DNA from 4 places in the Pseudomonas sp. NPDC079086 genome. Region 1 is predicted to be linked to each of the others. Evidence: riboswitches for the same ligand, from Rfam matches in the RefSeq annotation. Region 1 holds a riboswitch; each other region holds the start of a gene.
The links. Region 1 has a riboswitch for cobalamin ahead of cobG (precorrin-3B synthase). Riboswitches for the same ligand answer to the same signal wherever they lie in the genome.
Positions count from the first base shown of each region.

Region 2: linked by a shared signal. The riboswitch ahead of ACIGEK_RS07420 (energy-coupling factor ABC transporter permease) and the one ahead of cobG (precorrin-3B synthase) in region 1 are both predicted to bind cobalamin.
Region 3: linked by a shared signal. The riboswitch ahead of cobO (cob(I)yrinic acid a,c-diamide adenosyltransferase) and the one ahead of cobG (precorrin-3B synthase) in region 1 are both predicted to bind cobalamin.
Region 4: linked by a shared signal. The riboswitch ahead of ACIGEK_RS18275 (TonB-dependent receptor domain-containing protein) and the one ahead of cobG (precorrin-3B synthase) in region 1 are both predicted to bind cobalamin.

Region 1 covers NZ_JBITTY010000001.1:756,291-760,445, forward strand. The annotation lists gene ACIGEK_RS03645 (precorrin-8X methylmutase) at 1-250, opposite strand, end outside; gene cobG (precorrin-3B synthase) at 243-1,586, opposite strand; cobalamin riboswitch at 1,682-1,870, opposite strand; gene cbiE (precorrin-6y C5,15-methyltransferase (decarboxylating) subunit CbiE) at 1,929-3,131, shown strand; gene ACIGEK_RS03660 (cobalt-precorrin-6A reductase) at 3,128-3,856, shown strand; gene ACIGEK_RS03665 ((2Fe-2S) ferredoxin domain-containing protein) at 4,096-4,155, shown strand, end outside.
Region 2 covers NZ_JBITTY010000001.1:1,593,056-1,597,210, reverse strand. The annotation lists gene amn (AMP nucleosidase) at 1-228, opposite strand, end outside; gene ACIGEK_RS07430 (DUF3703 domain-containing protein) at 312-638, opposite strand; gene ACIGEK_RS07425 (hypothetical protein) at 746-1,489, shown strand; gene ACIGEK_RS07420 (energy-coupling factor ABC transporter permease) at 1,494-2,174, opposite strand; cobalamin riboswitch at 2,228-2,436, opposite strand; gene ACIGEK_RS07415 (acyl-CoA dehydrogenase family protein) at 2,540-4,155, opposite strand, start outside.
Region 3 covers NZ_JBITTY010000002.1:628,502-632,656, reverse strand. The annotation lists gene ACIGEK_RS12465 (alpha/beta hydrolase) at 1-931, shown strand, start outside; gene ACIGEK_RS12460 (MliC family protein) at 1,038-1,631, shown strand; cobalamin riboswitch at 1,699-1,924, shown strand; gene cobO (cob(I)yrinic acid a,c-diamide adenosyltransferase) at 2,034-2,645, shown strand; gene ACIGEK_RS12450 (cobyrinate a,c-diamide synthase) at 2,645-3,949, shown strand; gene bluB (5,6-dimethylbenzimidazole synthase) at 3,946-4,155, shown strand, end outside.
Region 4 covers NZ_JBITTY010000004.1:43,146-47,300, reverse strand. The annotation lists gene dxs (1-deoxy-D-xylulose-5-phosphate synthase) at 1-1,814, shown strand, start outside; cobalamin riboswitch at 1,881-2,097, shown strand; gene ACIGEK_RS18275 (TonB-dependent receptor domain-containing protein) at 2,197-4,068, shown strand; gene ACIGEK_RS18270 (cobalamin-binding protein) at 4,134-4,155, opposite strand, start outside.

The sequences.
Region 1 (4,155 bases):
TGATGCCTTCGGCGACCATCCGCGCATCGCAGAGAATCGGCGCGCCCTTGGCCAGCGCGGCGCGGCCGGCTGCACCGGCCCCGGGGGAGAAGCGCAGGTCCTGCACCACATCGACCATGCCGCAGGCGTGGATAACGCGCACGGCGAGCTTTTCCAGATCAGCCGGTATCGCCGACAGGTCAGCCTCGGCGCGGATGGTGGCGAAGGACTGGCGGTAGATTTCCTGGCCGTCGCGGATGTACTCAAGCATCGCTGTTTCCTGTTGTGCAGTGGGCGGCGAACCAGTCGCCGGCCTCGTCGATCGTTATGGCGCTGGCCAGCATTTGGCCGAAACCGGCCGCCTCGGGCGTGCGTTGATAAAGCTGGTAATGCCCGGCGCTGCTGGCCAGCAGCGTAAAGGGCGCGGTATGCGCGGCGGCGCAGGAGCGCGGGCAGGCGCTGAGATGCACCTGCGGCCGCGCTGTGCTGGCGCGCAGGTGCTTGGCGAGCAGCAAGGCGTCGACTTTGCTGTCGGCTAGGCCCTTGGCGCAGGCGGCTGAGCCGGTGCAGGCGATCAGATTGCTAAGCGGTTCCTGCGCGTCAGTGAGCAGGCCGAGTTCGGCCAGCGCGTGCAGCAGTGTGCCTGCCGAGTGCTCTGGGATATTCGGCAGCAGCAGACCCTGCCAGGGCGTCAGGCGCAGGCTGGCATCGCCGTAGTGCTCAGCCAGCTCGGCCAGGGCGCGCAGCTGCGCGGCGTTGATCCGGCCCAGGCGCGCGCTGGCTGCAATCATGCACAGGCCGGCCTGCTGCTGTGGATAAATGCCGAGTGCTGGATGTGGGTGGATCGAGGTGCGCTGCCAACCGAGTGGGGCCGCTTGCAGGGCGAAGGGCAGTTGCGCCTGTAGCTGTTGCAGCAGCTGGCGGGCTGGAGTCACGGCGAGCAGCTGGCGCATCCGGCTATGTTCGCTTCCGGCCAAGTTGAGAAACAGCCTGAGCAGTAGCTCGATTAGCTGCACGACTTGCTCTGCGTCGATCACACCCAGTGGCTTGTCACTCGGGCAACCGGCCAAGCCAAAGGCCAATCGGGCCGGCGATCCGGGCAGGGCGCTAAGCCAGATATCGTGGGGGTGTTCGAGCATAGTCAGGGCTTCGCCGCCGTCCAGCTGCAGGGCGAACTTGGCCGACAGCCCATGCAGCGTCGGGGTGGTTTGCAGCAGGTCGAGCAATGCGGCGGCCAGCGGGCGGGTGTCGAGCAGGGCGTGCGGATCGAGGCCGGCGGCGGGGCTAAATAGCAGGTTGCGCACATCGTCGGCGGCCGGGTTGCTGGGGCCCAGGCCTGCGGCGAGCAGGCGCTCGATCAACTCGGCTTGCTGGCCGGGCAACACGCCACGAATCTGCAGATTGCTGCGGTTGGTCAGCTCCAGCACACCGCTGGCGCAGTGTTCGGCCGCCTCGGCGATGGCGCGTGCCTGGGAGCTGTTGAGTACGCCGCCGGCCAGCTTGACCCGACAGATGCCACCGTCCAGCGCCGGAACGATACGCAGCAGGCCGGGACACGCGCTAGGACGTGGGTCGGGCAGGTCGGCGGAGGTTGGACGGTTGCGCAAAAAGGGTCACCAGCAACAAAGACGCGGCGACCGAACCAGCGAAATCCGCCCACAGGGGATTTCATGGCATCGGTACACCCCGCCCGATGTTGGCACTCGCGACTAGCGTCGTCGGCAGGTCTCCTGGCTGACAGGTCTTTATCTGCCGCGGCCTTCCCGGTTACCCAGTGGCACAGTTGCGGCAGACTCGCTGTTTACAGTTGCGGGGGCAGCCACGGTTTAACCGTGTTCCCTCTTAGGCCCTATGCACAATGGCGGCGGGCACCGACGAAGGCGCTATTATGCCCGCTTTGTTTGACGTGCAGACACCCTTGCTCGTCGGGCGGGCGCAGAGGAGTAGGTATGACGGCCTGGTTAACCCTGGTGGGGATAGGTGAAGACGGCTATGCCGACCTGGGTGAGGCGGCGCGGCTGGCGCTGGGTGAGGCGCAGTGGATTGTTGGCAGCCCACGGCAGCTGGCGCTGTTGCCCAGCGATCTGCCGGGGCAGCACGAACTGTGGCCCAGCCCCTTCAGCCTGGAGCCGGTGTTGGCGCGGCGCGGTACGCCGGTGTGCGTGCTGGCCAGCGGCGACCCGCTGTTCTATGGGGTTGGCGCGAGCCTGGCGCGGCAGCTGCCGACGGATGAGTTGCGGGTGTTTTCCGCACCCTCGTCGGTGTCGCTGGCCGCCGCCCGTCTGGGCTGGCCGCTGCAGGACGTGACGGTGCTGTCGCTGGTGGCGCGGCCGTTGGCGGCGTTGCAGGCACAGCTCTTCCCTGGCGCGCGGCTGCTGCTGTTGAGCAATGACGGCGACAGCCCGGCGGCCGTGGCCGAGTTGCTGCGTGAACGCGGTTTTGGCCCGAGCCGGCTGACCGTGCTGGAGCACCTGAGCGGCGCTCAGGAACGGCGGATTGATGGCCTGGCCAGTGACTGGGCATTGCCGCGCGCTGCTGATCTCAATCTGTTGGCAATCGAGTGCGAGGCTGGCGCTGAGGCGCGCTTGCTGCCGCTGACGCCGGGTTTGCCGGACGACGCCTATCGGCACGACGGTCAGCTGACCAAGCGTGATGTGCGCGCCATCACCCTGGCGCGGCTGGCGCCGCAACCCGGCGAGCTGCTCTGGGATGTCGGCGCTGGCTGCGGCTCCATCGGCATCGAGTGGATGCGCGCGCATACCAGCTGCCGGGCGCTTGCCATCGAGGCCGATGCCGGCCGTCAGGCGCATATCCAGCACAATCGCGACGCCCTCGGCGTGCCTGGCCTGCAACTGGTCGCCGGCCGTGCCCCCGAAGTGCTGAGCGGCTTGGCTGCGCCGGATGCGATTTTTATCGGCGGTGGGGTGACCATCCCCGGTGTGCTGGAGCAGTGCTGGGCCAACCTCAAGCCGGGCGGCCGCCTGGTGGCCAATGCCGTGACCCTGCAAAGTGAAGCGGCGCTGGTGGCCTGGCGTGAACAGGTGGGCGGCGAGCTGACCCGCATCAGCGTGGCCCAGGCGCAGCCGCTGGGCGGTTTCGACACCTGGCGCAGCGCCTTGCCGATAACTCTGCTGGAAGTACGCAAGCCGTGAGTCCGCGCATTCTGCTGCTCGGCGGCACCACCGAGGCGTTGCGCCTGGCGCGCCGTTTAAGCCCCGAAACTATCTACAGCCTGGCCGGGCTGGGCCGGGTGCCGGATGACTTGCCCTGTCAGGTGCGCGTTGGCGGTTTCGGCGGGGCAGAAGGTTTGGCGGGGTATATCCGCGAACAGGGCATCGAACTGCTGCTCGACCTGACCCACCCCTACGCTGCGCAGATCAGCACCAACGCCGCCCGCGCCGCCGAACTGAGCGGGATCGTCTGCTGGGCGCTGCGCCGTCCCGGTTGGCAGGCCGGCGCAGGGGATGACTGGTGCGAGGTGGACGATTGGACCGGACTGATTGCCGCGCTAGACGAGTTCCGCCGGCCGCTGTTTACCCTTGGCCGTGAGCCGCTGGAACACCTGCACGAGATTCCCCTGCATCAGCACTGGACCGTGCGCTGCCTGACGGAGCAGCAAGCCGTGCCGCGTGCGGAGATTATCGGCGCGCGCGGGCCGTTCGATCTGCACGGCGAGCGTGCGTTATTCGCTCGCCTGGGCACGGATGTGCTGATCAGCAAGAACAGCGGCAGCCAGTCCACCGAGCCCAAGTTGCAGGTGGCGCGTGAACTGAGTTTGCCTGTATTGCTGCTGCGTCGGCCCGAGTTGCCAGCGGTTGATCGCGAGTTTCTGCAGCCAGATGCCCTGTGGGAGGCGCTAGAGCGGCGATTGGTCTGAGCGGTCGTCGCGGCTAAAGCCCCACAAGTCACAGATTGTTCCTCACGCTCCGCGTGGGAATTCAGCCCAGGACGCTCTGCGTCCACCACGGTTGCGCAGAGTTCAACTACGTCAGGCACGACGCGGAGCGTTGTAAGCGCAGGTGCCCACTCAGAGCGTGGGCACCATCTGGAATCTGATGCCCCGCCACCCGAGCAAAAAATCCCCTGTTAGACTGCCGCCCCGCTTTGGAGGCCGCCATGACCACGCCCGTTTCCCCTTACGCTCGCATTCTGTTTATTGGCCCAGGCCTCAGCCGT
Region 2 (4,155 bases), 840 kb from region 1:
ATAAGCACGCACAGTGGTCGGCACTTCGCCCTGACACAGATAGATCAGGCGCAGCTCTGGGTAACGGAACTGGCACTGCTGGGCGGCATCTGGCTTGATGCGCTCTTTCAGGTAGCGCTTGAGCGCCTGACTGAGAGCGGTGGTCGCCTGCAGGTGCAGAGCGGCCAGACGATCCACCGCTTCTTCAGCGGTTTTGGCGACAATAAAGTCATCGGAGCAAGGGTTCACAAGGCACCTTCCTGGCTGAACGTAATGGCTCTATCTTGCCCTGATCCGCCGCGTTTGCGATAGCGCGGTGTTGCCTGTGCTGGCTACTTGAGCAGCGCTTGCAGATCCTCAGGAATATCCTGAGGGGTCAGCGGACCGACGCGACGCGTACCCGGATTCCCCGAGGGTAATAGGCCTAACAACGAGCCTAGGCTACCGGGAATGCGCAGCAACTGCGCCAGCCCTTCGGCCCAGTCACGCTGGCGCCAAGCCCATGCAAGCATCCACAAATGACTGCGCAAGTGCTCGTTGAAATAACGCTGACCGAGAATATGCGCTCGCTCCAGATGGTGTAGCTCGGCGGCTGGATCAAAGCCGCACTGGGCGCGGGCCAGTTGGTATTCTTGCCAAAAGGCGTGTTCACGGGTCATGGCAACGCTCCTCGTTAAGCTGCACAGTCAGTCTGCAAGTGCGAGGCCGCCCCCAGGTCAAGCAACAACAGCTAATCTTCAACAACCCCAGTTCCTGAGGAAAACGCATGCCGCGCGCCCTGCTCACACTTGTGCTGTGCCTATTACCCAGTTTTCTGCTGGCCGACACCCTGGACGGCCACTACCTGACTACGCTGGACGGCCAGCCAGCCGAAATGCACCTGCGCAGTCAAGGCCAGCAAGTCAGCGGGGAATATATCGAGGGCGGCACGTTGCGCCTGCAGATCAGCGGCAGCTTTGACGGCCAACTGCTCAGCGCGCAGATCAGCGAACCGCAATCCGGGCAGTTGATCGCCAATATGAATGCCACCTACGCCAATGGCGTGCTCAACACCCATATCGCCGCGCGCAATCCGACTACCGGAGCAACCCTGGAACGCAAGGCGCTGTTCCACCGGCAAAACATTAGCGCTGCAGCGGCCACGCAAAGTAGCCGCCCAAGCAGCAGTGCAACACGCGACCCAGCGCTGATCGGAACCTGGATACACGAGAAAATCATCAACAGCGGCGGCGCCAATTTCGCGTCGATGACCACCCAGATGATTCTGCAACTGAGTGATGACGGCAGCGTTTCGCAATGGACGCGCAGCGTGGCAGGCGGCTCAGACTGGAACTACGACAGCCCTGGCGAGCTGCAATACAGCGGGCGCTGGCAGAGCAACAACGGCTTGCTGGAGGTGCAGATGCAAGGCCGCAGTGACTATCAGCCTGCCGCCTACTATCGCTTCAGTGACCAGTACCTGGTCACTGAGAGCAATACCGGCAAGCTGATCTGGCAGCGCCGCCGGTGATCAATCAGGCAGGCTGGTGCAGCCGCGCGTTGAACAACGGCCCACGGCTATAGGCGGACAGCGCCTTGGCGGCGGCCAGCACACCCAGATCGACCAGTGGCTCGATCAGGATCACGCTCATATAGGCCAAACCGAAGCTACCGACGGCAGCCAGGTTCTCGCCGGAGAAGCCGTTACCGTAGACCGCCCAGAAACCGACCCAGGCAACGATGCCACCCTGATAAGCCGTCGACAGCGCCAGCGCCTGCTTGTAGGAGAGGTCCACATACGCGGTGCCCGGCGCAATCAGGCGCTTGGCCAGCAGGCTGATACCCCACAGCGGTACCAGCAGCGTGGTCACGTTCATGCCGTACTGCGGCAAGTCGAACTGAGCGAACAATAGCCCCTGCAGCAACAGGCCAAGCGCCAGACCGATAGCCGTTGCCCCGGCGCCAAACAGCAGCAGCAGAGTTGAGCCGAGGATCAGGTGTACTTCGGAAACGCCAACCGCCTGATGCGGAAAGACCTCGAAGAAGCAAAACACCAACGCAGTGGTCAGCAGGCTACGTAAGGTCAGGGCAGCAATGCCGCCGTTGCTGCGTACGCTGTCGAGGGCAAGCTTGGCCGTGAGGCCAAAGGCACCCGCTGCGGTTGCATAACTGAGGAAGAGTTTGGCGCCAGTAACGACTTCTGGTTCGATGTGCATAGAGATTCCTGTACCGCGCCCACCGCGCGATGATCTGGATTGAGGGATTGGGCATCGTGCCCGGCTTCGATGGCAGGTCTCCTGGCTCACGGTTTACTACTTCGCCCGCCTTCCCAACCTTGCGGTCAGTGGCATGTGGGCGTCGCTCGCCGCTTACAGTTGCGGGGGCAGCCATGGCTTCGGTACGTGTAGCAGTACCCACCATGTTCCCTTTTCATCCGCTCGCGTAACACGCTGCGGAACCATCGGCGGCCACCTTACCCGGCCGCACGCAGAAATGACATAGCCCGGCGCAGAGGACCGGGCTCAAGGTAAAGCAGAACACTGCAATTCGCGCAAAAGCCCTTGCTAGACGGGCATACACCTCACACCAGGTGCGGCGTGCTGCGCGCCAACAACGCCTCAACTTCCACTCCGCGCGGCAAGGTGCCGTAGACACGACCACCCTGGCCGCCCAGGCGGCTGGCGATAAAGGCATCAGACACCGCCGCATTACCGGCTTCCAGCAGCAACTTGGCTTGCAGCGCCAAAGCCACGTCTTCGGTGAGTTGGCGAGCGCGGTACTGGATATCGGCGGTGTCGCGGAAATCCGCCTGCAACTTGGCAACATGCGCCTTGAGCCTTGCATCACCGTGGCCGTCGCCCAGCTCATGGAACAGCGCATCAAGCACACCTGGTTCCTTAGACAGGGCACGCAACACGTCCAGGCATTGCACGTTGCCCGAACCTTCCCAGGTGGAATTGACCGGTGCTTCGCGGTACAGGCGCGGCAGGATGGTTTCCTCGACATAACCGGCGCCGCCCATGCATTCGGCGGCCTCGTTGATCATGGCCGGCGCCCGTTTGCAGATCCAGTATTTGCCCACAGCGGTGACGAGCCGAGCGAACTTGTCTTCCTGCTCGTCGTGCGGATTATCCAGCGCCTTGCCCATACGCATGGTCAACGCTAGCGCCGCCTCACTTTCCAGGGCCAGGTCAGCCAGTACGTTCTGCATCAACGGCTGTTCGCTAAGCACGCGGCCGCCCACCTGGCGATGGGCACAGTGGTGCGCGGCCTGGGTCAGCGCCTGACGCATCAGCGCGCTGGAGCCGATCATGCAGTCGAAGCGGGTCAGCGCGACCATCTCGATAATGGTTGGCACGCCGCGGCCTTCCTCGCCGACCATCCAGGCCAGCGCGCCGCGGAACTCCACTTCGCTGGAGGCGTTCGACCAGTTGCCCAGCTTGTTTTTCAGGCGCTGGATATAGAACTCGTTACGCGAACCATCCGGACGATGGCGTGGCAGTAGAAAGCAGGTCAGCCCCTTAGCGGTATACGCCAGGGTCAGAAAGGCATCGCACATCGGCGCCGAGCAGAACCACTTATGGCCAACCAGCTCATAGGCCTGACCCGGGCCACCCAGGCCAACCGGATAAGCCCGCGTGGTGTTGGCGCGCACATCAGTACCGCCCTGCTTCTCGGTCATGGCCATGCCGATGGTCGCCCCGGTTTTCTGCTCTATCGGCAGGTTGCGCGGGTCGTATTGGGTCGAGAGGATTTTTGGCAACCACTTCTCGGCCACATCGGCCTGTAGCTTGAGTGCGGGCACGCTGGCGAAGGTCATGGTCAGCGGGCAGCCGCTACCGGCTTCGGCCTGGCTGTGCAGGTAGCTCATCGCGGCACGTGCCACCTGGGCACCGGCACGCGGGTCAGTCCAGGGCATGGACGGCAGGCCGTGTTCGATAGCGGCGCTCATCAACTGGTGGTAGGCCGGGTGAAACTCAACCAAATCAGCACGATGACCATAACGGTCATGGCTCTTAAACACCGGCTTATTTTCGTTAGCGAGAAAACCAGCGACCATCAGCTCACCGCCGGCCAGACCGCCATATACATCCAGACGCTGCTCGGCCCAGCCACCGCCAAAACGCTTGGTCCACTCTTGCAGCGGCAGGTCGACGCGGTACAGATTGGCGCCATCCAGCGACGGCACTTGATTGA
Region 3 (4,155 bases), on a different contig from region 1:
CCTGATTGCGGCTCAGCAAACAGCGGTACTGCCGGTGCAGCGGCCGATTGATGTGCCTTTGGCGTCGCCGGTGCAGAGCTATATCGATGCGATCAACCTGGCGCTGGATAAGGCCCGCGACAAGGAAATCATTATCTATGTGCATGGCGCGAAGGTGGATTTCACCAATGCCTGTGAGCTGACGGGTGAGCTGGTGCATTTTGCCGGGAGAGACTTTGTCGGCCTGGCATTCGATTGGCCGTCACACCAGAACATTGTCAGCTATCTGCTCGGCATCGATGTCGGTCGCGCTCGTGATTCCAGCCAAGCGTTGGCGCAGTTGATCGAGCTGCTGGCGCGGCATACCGCTGTCGAGCGAATCAACCTGATCGCATACAGCGCCGGCGGGCGCGTGGCATCTCTAGCGTTGCAGGAATTCCAGAATCGTCATCCGGATTTGAATACGGCGCAGTTGCAGGAGCGTTATCGGATTGGCGCAGTGGTCTTTGCCGCAGCGGATGTCCCTGAGGAAATATTTGAAGGCCGCCTGCCTGCCATCAGTCGCGTTGCTGAGCAGGTGATGATCACTGTGTCCGATCAGGATGAGGCACTGGACTATGCGCAGCGTCTGATGCCCGGTGGCGCGCGGATTGGCAGCAGCCGGGCCGAGCAGAGCCTGCACCAATTCACACACAGGCGGCACCTAAACAATGTCACCTTACTGGATGTGTCCGGCAATAGCAGTGAGCGCGGTTTTGACATCGTCGGTCATCATTACTGGTACCGCCACCCCTGGGTCAGCAGCGATGTGATTTTACTGTTGCGTACGAATCTATCGCCGGATCAACGGGCGCTATCTGTCACCGAGCACCCGGCAGTCTGGTACATGAACACTGACTACCCACTGACGGTACGTGAAGCAACCCGGCGTGTACTCAAGGGCCAATGGTAGATGCTTTGGTCTGGCCTTAGCTGACGAAACATGCAGCTTGGCGCAAGCAGGCTGTAAGCCTGGATACGGCTATTAAAAACAAACGGATAGCGGACGAGGAGTCACCATGTTCACCCTTAAGCGTTTTGTCCTTTTGGCTCTGCTCGGCCTGCCGTTAGCGACCCTGCAGGCGGCTGAACCATCGTTCAGCTGTACCAAGGTAGCGTCTGGCAGTATTGAGGAACTGATTTGTCAGACGCCTGCTCTGGCCGAGTTCGACCAGAAAATGGCGAGTGTTTATCAGCAGGCTTCGGCCAAGGCCGCGAACCAGCATCCACCGGTACTCAAAGCTGAGCAGAGAGGCTGGATAAAAGGTCGCAATGACTGCTGGAAGGCCGCTGACCGCGAGCAGTGCGTAACCGAGAGCTATCGCCTGCGGATTACCGAATTGCAGGCGCGCTATGCGTTGCTCAAAGCTGTCGGGCCGGTGCATTTTCAGTGTGATGGCCTGCCAGCCAAGGAAGTGATCGTCACCTATTACCCCTCCGAGCCTGCGACCCTGCTGGCCGAGTTTGCCGACAGCGTGTCGTTGATGTACCAGCAGCCCGCAACCAGCGGTAGAAAATACCAGGGGTGCAATGAATCATTCTGGGAGCACCAGGGTGAGGCGGCTGTGGTGTGGGGCTACGGCTCGCCCGAGATGAAGTGTCAGGCCAAGTAACCCAGGTGGCTTAAGCCATCTGCGCTAAATGGCGCATTCGTTTGACGCTTAATCGCGAACTCTCTACCCTTCGCGCCTTGTAACAGGTGCCCCCAACGCTGTGCGTGTGCGGGGTGAAACTGGGAAGTCGGTGCGCTGTGTGTCTTTACGCCAGTTATTCCGACGCTGCCCCCGCAACGGTAAGTGAGTTAAACGTCGCAATTGCCACTGTGCTGCATGCATGGGAAGGCGCGGCTTAGAGCCTGAAGGTTCGCTCACAAGCCCGGAGACCGGCCTGTTGCAGTCCACGGCATCGCGGAGGGCGATGGCTGGCGTGTGGTTTGCGCTATGCGTAGGCCCGCGCTGTCCCTATCTCCGCATGCTTTTTCCAGCCAGATCGCCCTGTGGCGGTGGAGCAGTGCGATGACTGAATCGATTGAGCGTGACGCCCGGCACAAGGCGCGCATGGCCCGCAAGAAAGCCCTGATCGATGAAAAAATTGCCCAGGCCCAGGACGAATACGGCCTGCTGCTGGTGCACAGCGGCAATGGCAAGGGCAAGAGCAGCAGCGCCTTCGGCATGGTCGCCCGCGCCTTGGGCCACGGCCTCAAGGTTGGCGTGGTGCAATTTATCAAGGGTGCGGCCAGTACCGGCGAAGAAGCCTTCTTTCGCCGTTTTCCCGATGAAGTCAGCTACCACGTGATGGGCGAGGGCTTTACCTGGGAAACCCAGGATCGCCAACGTGATATCGATAAAGCCCGTGAAGCCTGGGCCGTGGCTGCGCAGTTGCTGAATGATTCAGCCGTTGGCCTGGTAGTGCTCGACGAGCTGAACATCGCGCTGAAATACGCTTACCTGGAACTCGACGTGGTGCTCGCCGATATCGAAGCGCGGCCGCTGCTGCAGCATGTGGTGGTGACTGGTCGTGGTGCGCTGCCGGGGATGATTGAGGCGGCGGATACCGTGACTGAAATGAGCCTGGTCAAGCATGCGTTCAAGGCCGGGGTGAAGGCGCAGAAAGGGGTGGAGTACTGATGCCCGCACGTCAATGTCCTGCACTGCTGATCGCTGCACCGGCTTCCGGCCAAGGCAAGACCACCGTAACCGCTGCCCTGGCACGGTTGCACGCGCGCCAAGGCAAGCGCGTGCGGGTGTTCAAATGTGGCCCGGACTTTCTCGATCCGATGATTCTCGCCCGCGCCAGCGGTGCACCTGTGTATCAGCTTGATCTGTGGATGGTTGGCGAGGCGGAGAGTCGCCGGTTGCTTTGGGAGGCGGCAGGTGAAGCCGACCTGATTCTGATCGAAGGGGTAATGGGCCTGTTCGATGGCACGCCCTCGGCGGCTGATCTGGCCCGGCACTTTGGCGTGCCGGTGCTGGCGGTGATCGATGGCTCTGCCATGGCCCAGACCTTTGGCGCCATGGCCCATGGTCTGGCGACCTTTCAGCCTGATTTGCCATTTTCCGGTGTGCTCGGCAATCGGGTTGGCAGCACACGGCATGGCGAGATTCTGCGTGATGCGCTGCCGGCCTCGATCCGCTGGTACGGCGCCTTGCCGCGCAGTGCCGAAGTTGGCTTGCCGAGCCGTCATCTGGGCCTGGTGCAGGCCGGCGAGCTGGCCGATCTGGATGCACGCCTGGATGCCGCTGCCGATGCCCTGGCCGCCAGTGCTGATACCCGTTTGCCGCCGCCCGTCAGCTTCGCCGCGCCGGAGCAGGCAAGGCCCGCACCCTTGCTCAAGGGGGTGCGGATTGGCGTGGCACGCGACAGTGCCTTTGCCTTTCTCTATCAGGCCAATCTCGATCTGTTGTGCGAACTGGGCGCCGAATTGAAGTTTTTTTCACCGCTGACAGACGCGCAGTTACCCGAGGTCGATAGCCTGTATCTGCCTGGCGGTTACCCGGAATTGCATCTGGCCACGCTTGAGGCCAACCAGCCCATGGCTGAGGCGATTCGTACGCACCATGCCATCGGCAAACCGATCCACGCCGAGTGTGGCGGCATGCTCTATCTGCTCGACAAACTGACCGATAAGCAAGGCGCCAGCGGGCAGATGCTTGGCTTGTTAAGCGGCGAGGCGAGCCTGCAACCACGCATGACCGCCATGGCCTTGCAGCAGGCTGAGTTGCCTGAGGGGCTGTTACGCGGCCACAGCTTTCACTACTCGGCGCTTAGCAGCGAACTGCAACCGCTGACCCGTGGCGAGTGCCCGAACTACAAACGCACCAGTGAGGCGGTCTATCGCCAGGGGCGGATGACGGCCTCCTATATTCACTTCTACCTGCCGTCCGATCCGGCTGCCGCCGCTGCGCTGTTTCTCCCTGGAGTGCCTGCATGAGTGAGCAAGCCTTTAGCCCGCTAGAGCGCGCGGCGGTGTATCGCGCTATTGCTGAGCGTCGCGATATGCGTCATTTCAGCGGCGGCGAGGTGGCTCCCGAATTGCTCGCGCGCGTGCTCGAAGCCGCGCATCAGGCCCCCAGCGTCGGGTTGATGCAGCCCTGGCGCTTTATTCGCATCACCCGCCCGGCCTTGCGTGAGGCGATT
Region 4 (4,155 bases), on a different contig from region 1:
GCCTGGGCGAAGCCGAGCTGGAAACCCTGGCCGACGAGCTACGCGAATACCTGCTGTATACGGTCGGGCAGACGGGCGGGCATTTCGGCGCAGGTCTGGGCGTGATCGAACTGACCGTAGCCCTGCATTACGTCTTCGACACCCCGGACGACCGCCTGGTATGGGACGTCGGCCATCAGGCCTATCCGCACAAGATCCTCACTGGCCGCCGCGAGCAGATGGGCAGCCTGCGGCAGAAGGATGGCATCGCCGCCTTCCCGCGCCGCTCAGAAAGCGAATACGACACCTTCGGCGTTGGCCACTCCAGCACCAGCATTAGCGCGGCCCTGGGCATGGCCATTGCCGCGCGCATTCAGGGCAGCAAACGCAAGGCCGTGGCAGTCATCGGCGACGGCGCCCTGACCGCCGGCATGGCCTTCGAGGCGCTGAACCACGCCAGCGACGTCAGCGCCAACATGCTGGTGATCCTCAACGACAACGACATGTCGATCTCCAAGAACGTTGGCGGCCTGTCCAACTACCTGGCCAAAATCCTCTCTAGCCGCACTTACGCCAGCATGCGCGAGGGCAGCAAGAAGATCCTCTCGCGCCTGCCAGGCGCCTGGGAGATCGCGCGCAAGACCGAAGAACATGCCAAAGGCATGTTGGTGCCCGGTACCCTGTTCGAAGAGCTGGGCTGGAACTATATCGGCCCGATCGACGGTCACGACCTGCCGACTTTGCTCGCCACCCTGCGTAATATGCGCGACCTCGACGGCCCGCAGTTTCTGCATGTGGTAACCAAGAAGGGCAAGGGCTTTGCCCCAGCCGAAGCTGACCCGATTGGCTATCACGCGATCACCAAGCTGGAGCCGATCAACGCGCCAGCAGCGCAACCCAAGCAAGCCTCTGGGCCGAAATACTCCAGCGTATTTGGCCAATGGCTGTGCGATATGGCCGCGGCAGACCCGCGCCTGGTCGGCATTACTCCGGCAATGAAGGAAGGCTCGGATCTGGTGGCGTTCAGTGAGCGTTATCCCGAGCGCTATTTCGACGTGGCCATCGCCGAACAACACGCCGTAACCCTGGCCGCCGGCATGGCCTGCGATGGCGCCAAGCCCGTAGTGGCGATCTACTCGACCTTCCTGCAGCGCGCCTATGACCAGCTGATCCACGATGTGGCGGTGCAGCACCTTGATGTGCTGTTCGCCATCGACCGCGCGGGCCTGGTCGGCGAAGACGGCCCGACCCACGCCGGTAGCTTCGATATTTCCTACCTGCGCTGCATCCCCGGCATGCTGGTGATGACGCCGAGCGATGAAAACGAGCTGCGCCGCATGCTTACCACCGGCCACTTGTTCGACGGTCCGGCGGCGGTGCGCTACCCGCGCGGCAGTGGCCCTAATGCGGCTATCGAAGCAAGCTTGAAGCCACTGGAAATCGGCAAAGGCATCGTCCGCCGCCAAGGCAGCAAAGTCGCCTTGCTGGTATTCGGCGTACAACTGAGCGAAGCACTTAAGGTCGGTGAAAGCCTGGATGCAACGGTCGTGGATATGCGCTTTGTCAAACCCTTGGACGAGACCTTGGTGCGCCAACTGGCAGCCAGTCACGAGTTGCTGGTGACGATTGAAGAGAACTGTGTGATGGGCGGTGCCGGCAGTGCGGTCAACGAATTCCTCGCCCACGCGGGTATCCTCAAGCCAATGCTGAATCTGGGCCTGCCGGACTACTACGTCGAGCACGCCAAACCAGCGCAGATGCTTGCCGAATGCGGTCTGGATGCACCCGCTATAGAAGCAGCCATCCGCGCGCGCCTCGCCAGCCTTCCAGCATGAATACCGCTCATCCAGAGCTGAGTCAGACTTGCTTGTAATTCATCCAACCGCGCATTAAGGTGCGCGGCGTTTTACTTCTGCCAAGGTTCGCCACTTCCGAAAGAAGCGGCGTTAAACGGGAAGCCGGTGCGCTCATGAAGAGCCAACCCGGTACTGCCCCCGCAACGGTAATCGACCACAGATCAGGATCTGTACGCCGCCTCACGCGCCACTGGGTCATTCCGGGAAGGCGAGGCCGCGCTAGTCGAGAGTCCGGAGACCGGCCTTGCTGGATGTGACTGGTGTTGCGGAGGGCATCACCGTCAAGCTCAGGCTGCGTCCGCGCGCCCGTTCTTGCACCTGCCCTTCTCAAAAGCCGTTCGACCTTTTGAGGATTCTCTACGTGAAATTGTCCCGCCTTGCCCTGGCTGTGGCGCTGCTGCCGCTGACTGCCCATGCTGACCCACTCGAAGTGCAGCCACTGGTTGTGACCTCCGGGCGACATGCCGAACCGATCAAGCAGGCGACCGCCGCAACCACGGTATTTACCCGCAAGGACATCGAACGCCTGCAAGTGCGCAGCGTGGCAGAGCTGCTTGAGCGGGTGCCCGGCGTCAGCGTCAGCCGTACCGGCGGCGCGGGCAGCCAGACCGGCCTATTCGTGCGTGGCACCTCAACTGCGCAAACCCTGGTTTTGGTAGACGGCCAACGCATCTCTGCCGCGTCCAGCGGCACCAGCAGCCTGGAATTTCTCAGCCCGGAGCAGATCGAACGCGTTGAAGTCGTACGCGGCGCACGCTCGGCGCTGTATGGCTCGGATGCCATCGGTGGCGTCGTGCAGATTTTCACCCGTCAAGGCAGCGGTGATGGACTCAAGCCCTATGTGCGCTTTGGCGCCGGCAGCAATCAGACCTTCGAGCGTAGCCTTGGCGTGTCCGGCGGTGACGCGCAAACCCGCTTCAGCCTGGGAGCGGCTCTCGATGAAACCCAAGGGATTGATGCCACACGCGATAACTTCGGCGCCAACGGCGATAACGATGCCTACCGCAATAAATCGCTGAGCCTGAACCTCTCGCACCGATTCAATGACGATCTGAAAATCGGCTTCAGCGCCATCGACCAACGCGGCCAGGCCGAGTTCGAAGACATCTTCAGCACCTCACTGCCCAGCACAGACTTCCAGCTCAGCAGCCTGTCCAGCTACATCGATGCCAACTTCAGCGAAGTCTGGAATAGCCGCCTGGAAATTGGCCACAGCGAAGATAAGCGCGACACCGGTAACGACCAGCCTCAGGCCAGCGCTGACTCGTTCTACAGCTTCAACACCTATCGCGACTCGGCCAATTGGGTAAACACCCTGACTCTCAACGAGCGACACCAAGTGCTGCTGGGCGCCGACTGGTATGAAGATCGTCTGCGTAGTAACACGGACTTTGTCGAGGACTCGCGCTGGAATCAGGCGGCATTTATTCAGCACCGCTACAACGCCGAATACTTCTCGACCGAACTGGGTCTGCGCCATGACAAAAACCAGCAGTTCGGCAGCGAGAACAGCTGGAACGCCGCGTTGACTGTGCCATTCAACAACGACAACGATTTGATTCTGTCCTACAGCGAAGGCTTTCGCGCACCGACCTTCAACGACCTGTACTACCCCGACTTCTGTTTCGGCGGCTTTTGCTCAGCAAGCGCTAACCCCGACCTAAAGCCAGAAACGTCGAAAAGCTACGAAGCCCAGTGGCGCAGCCGCTACAGCGAAAGCGGCGCGCTGGAACTATCGCTGTATCGTATCGACCTGCAGGACGCGATTGTTCTCGACCAGAACTTTATTCCGCAGAACGTGCAGACCGCTCGCATCAATGGCTTCGAGGCAGCCATAAAACAGGAGCTGTATGGCTGGCAGGGCAACCTCGCACTCGCACTGATCGATCCACGGGATCGCGACACTGGCCACACCCTCGCACGCCGCGCCAAGCGCACGCTGAGCCTGGACTTGGATCGCCCCTTCGGTGAGTTTGCAGTAGGAGCCAGTTGGCGCGCGGTCAGTGGCCGCTATGACGATGCCGACAACACCCGTGAGCTGAGCGGTTACGGCCTGCTTAGCCTGCGCGGAAAATGGCAGGCTACCGAGGAAGTGGCCTTCGACCTGAAACTGAACAACCTGTTCGATAAGGATTATGCCGAGGCGACTTACAGCACAACTAACGGACGCTTCGGCTACAACAATGAAGGCCGCACCGCGTTGTTTGCTGTGACCTGGACACCTCAGCTTTGAGCCATCAACCAAACGCTCAATAGACTGACCCCAAGACAGAACCCCGCCATAGCGCGGGGGTTTTCTTAGTGAGCGCGGCTCAACACC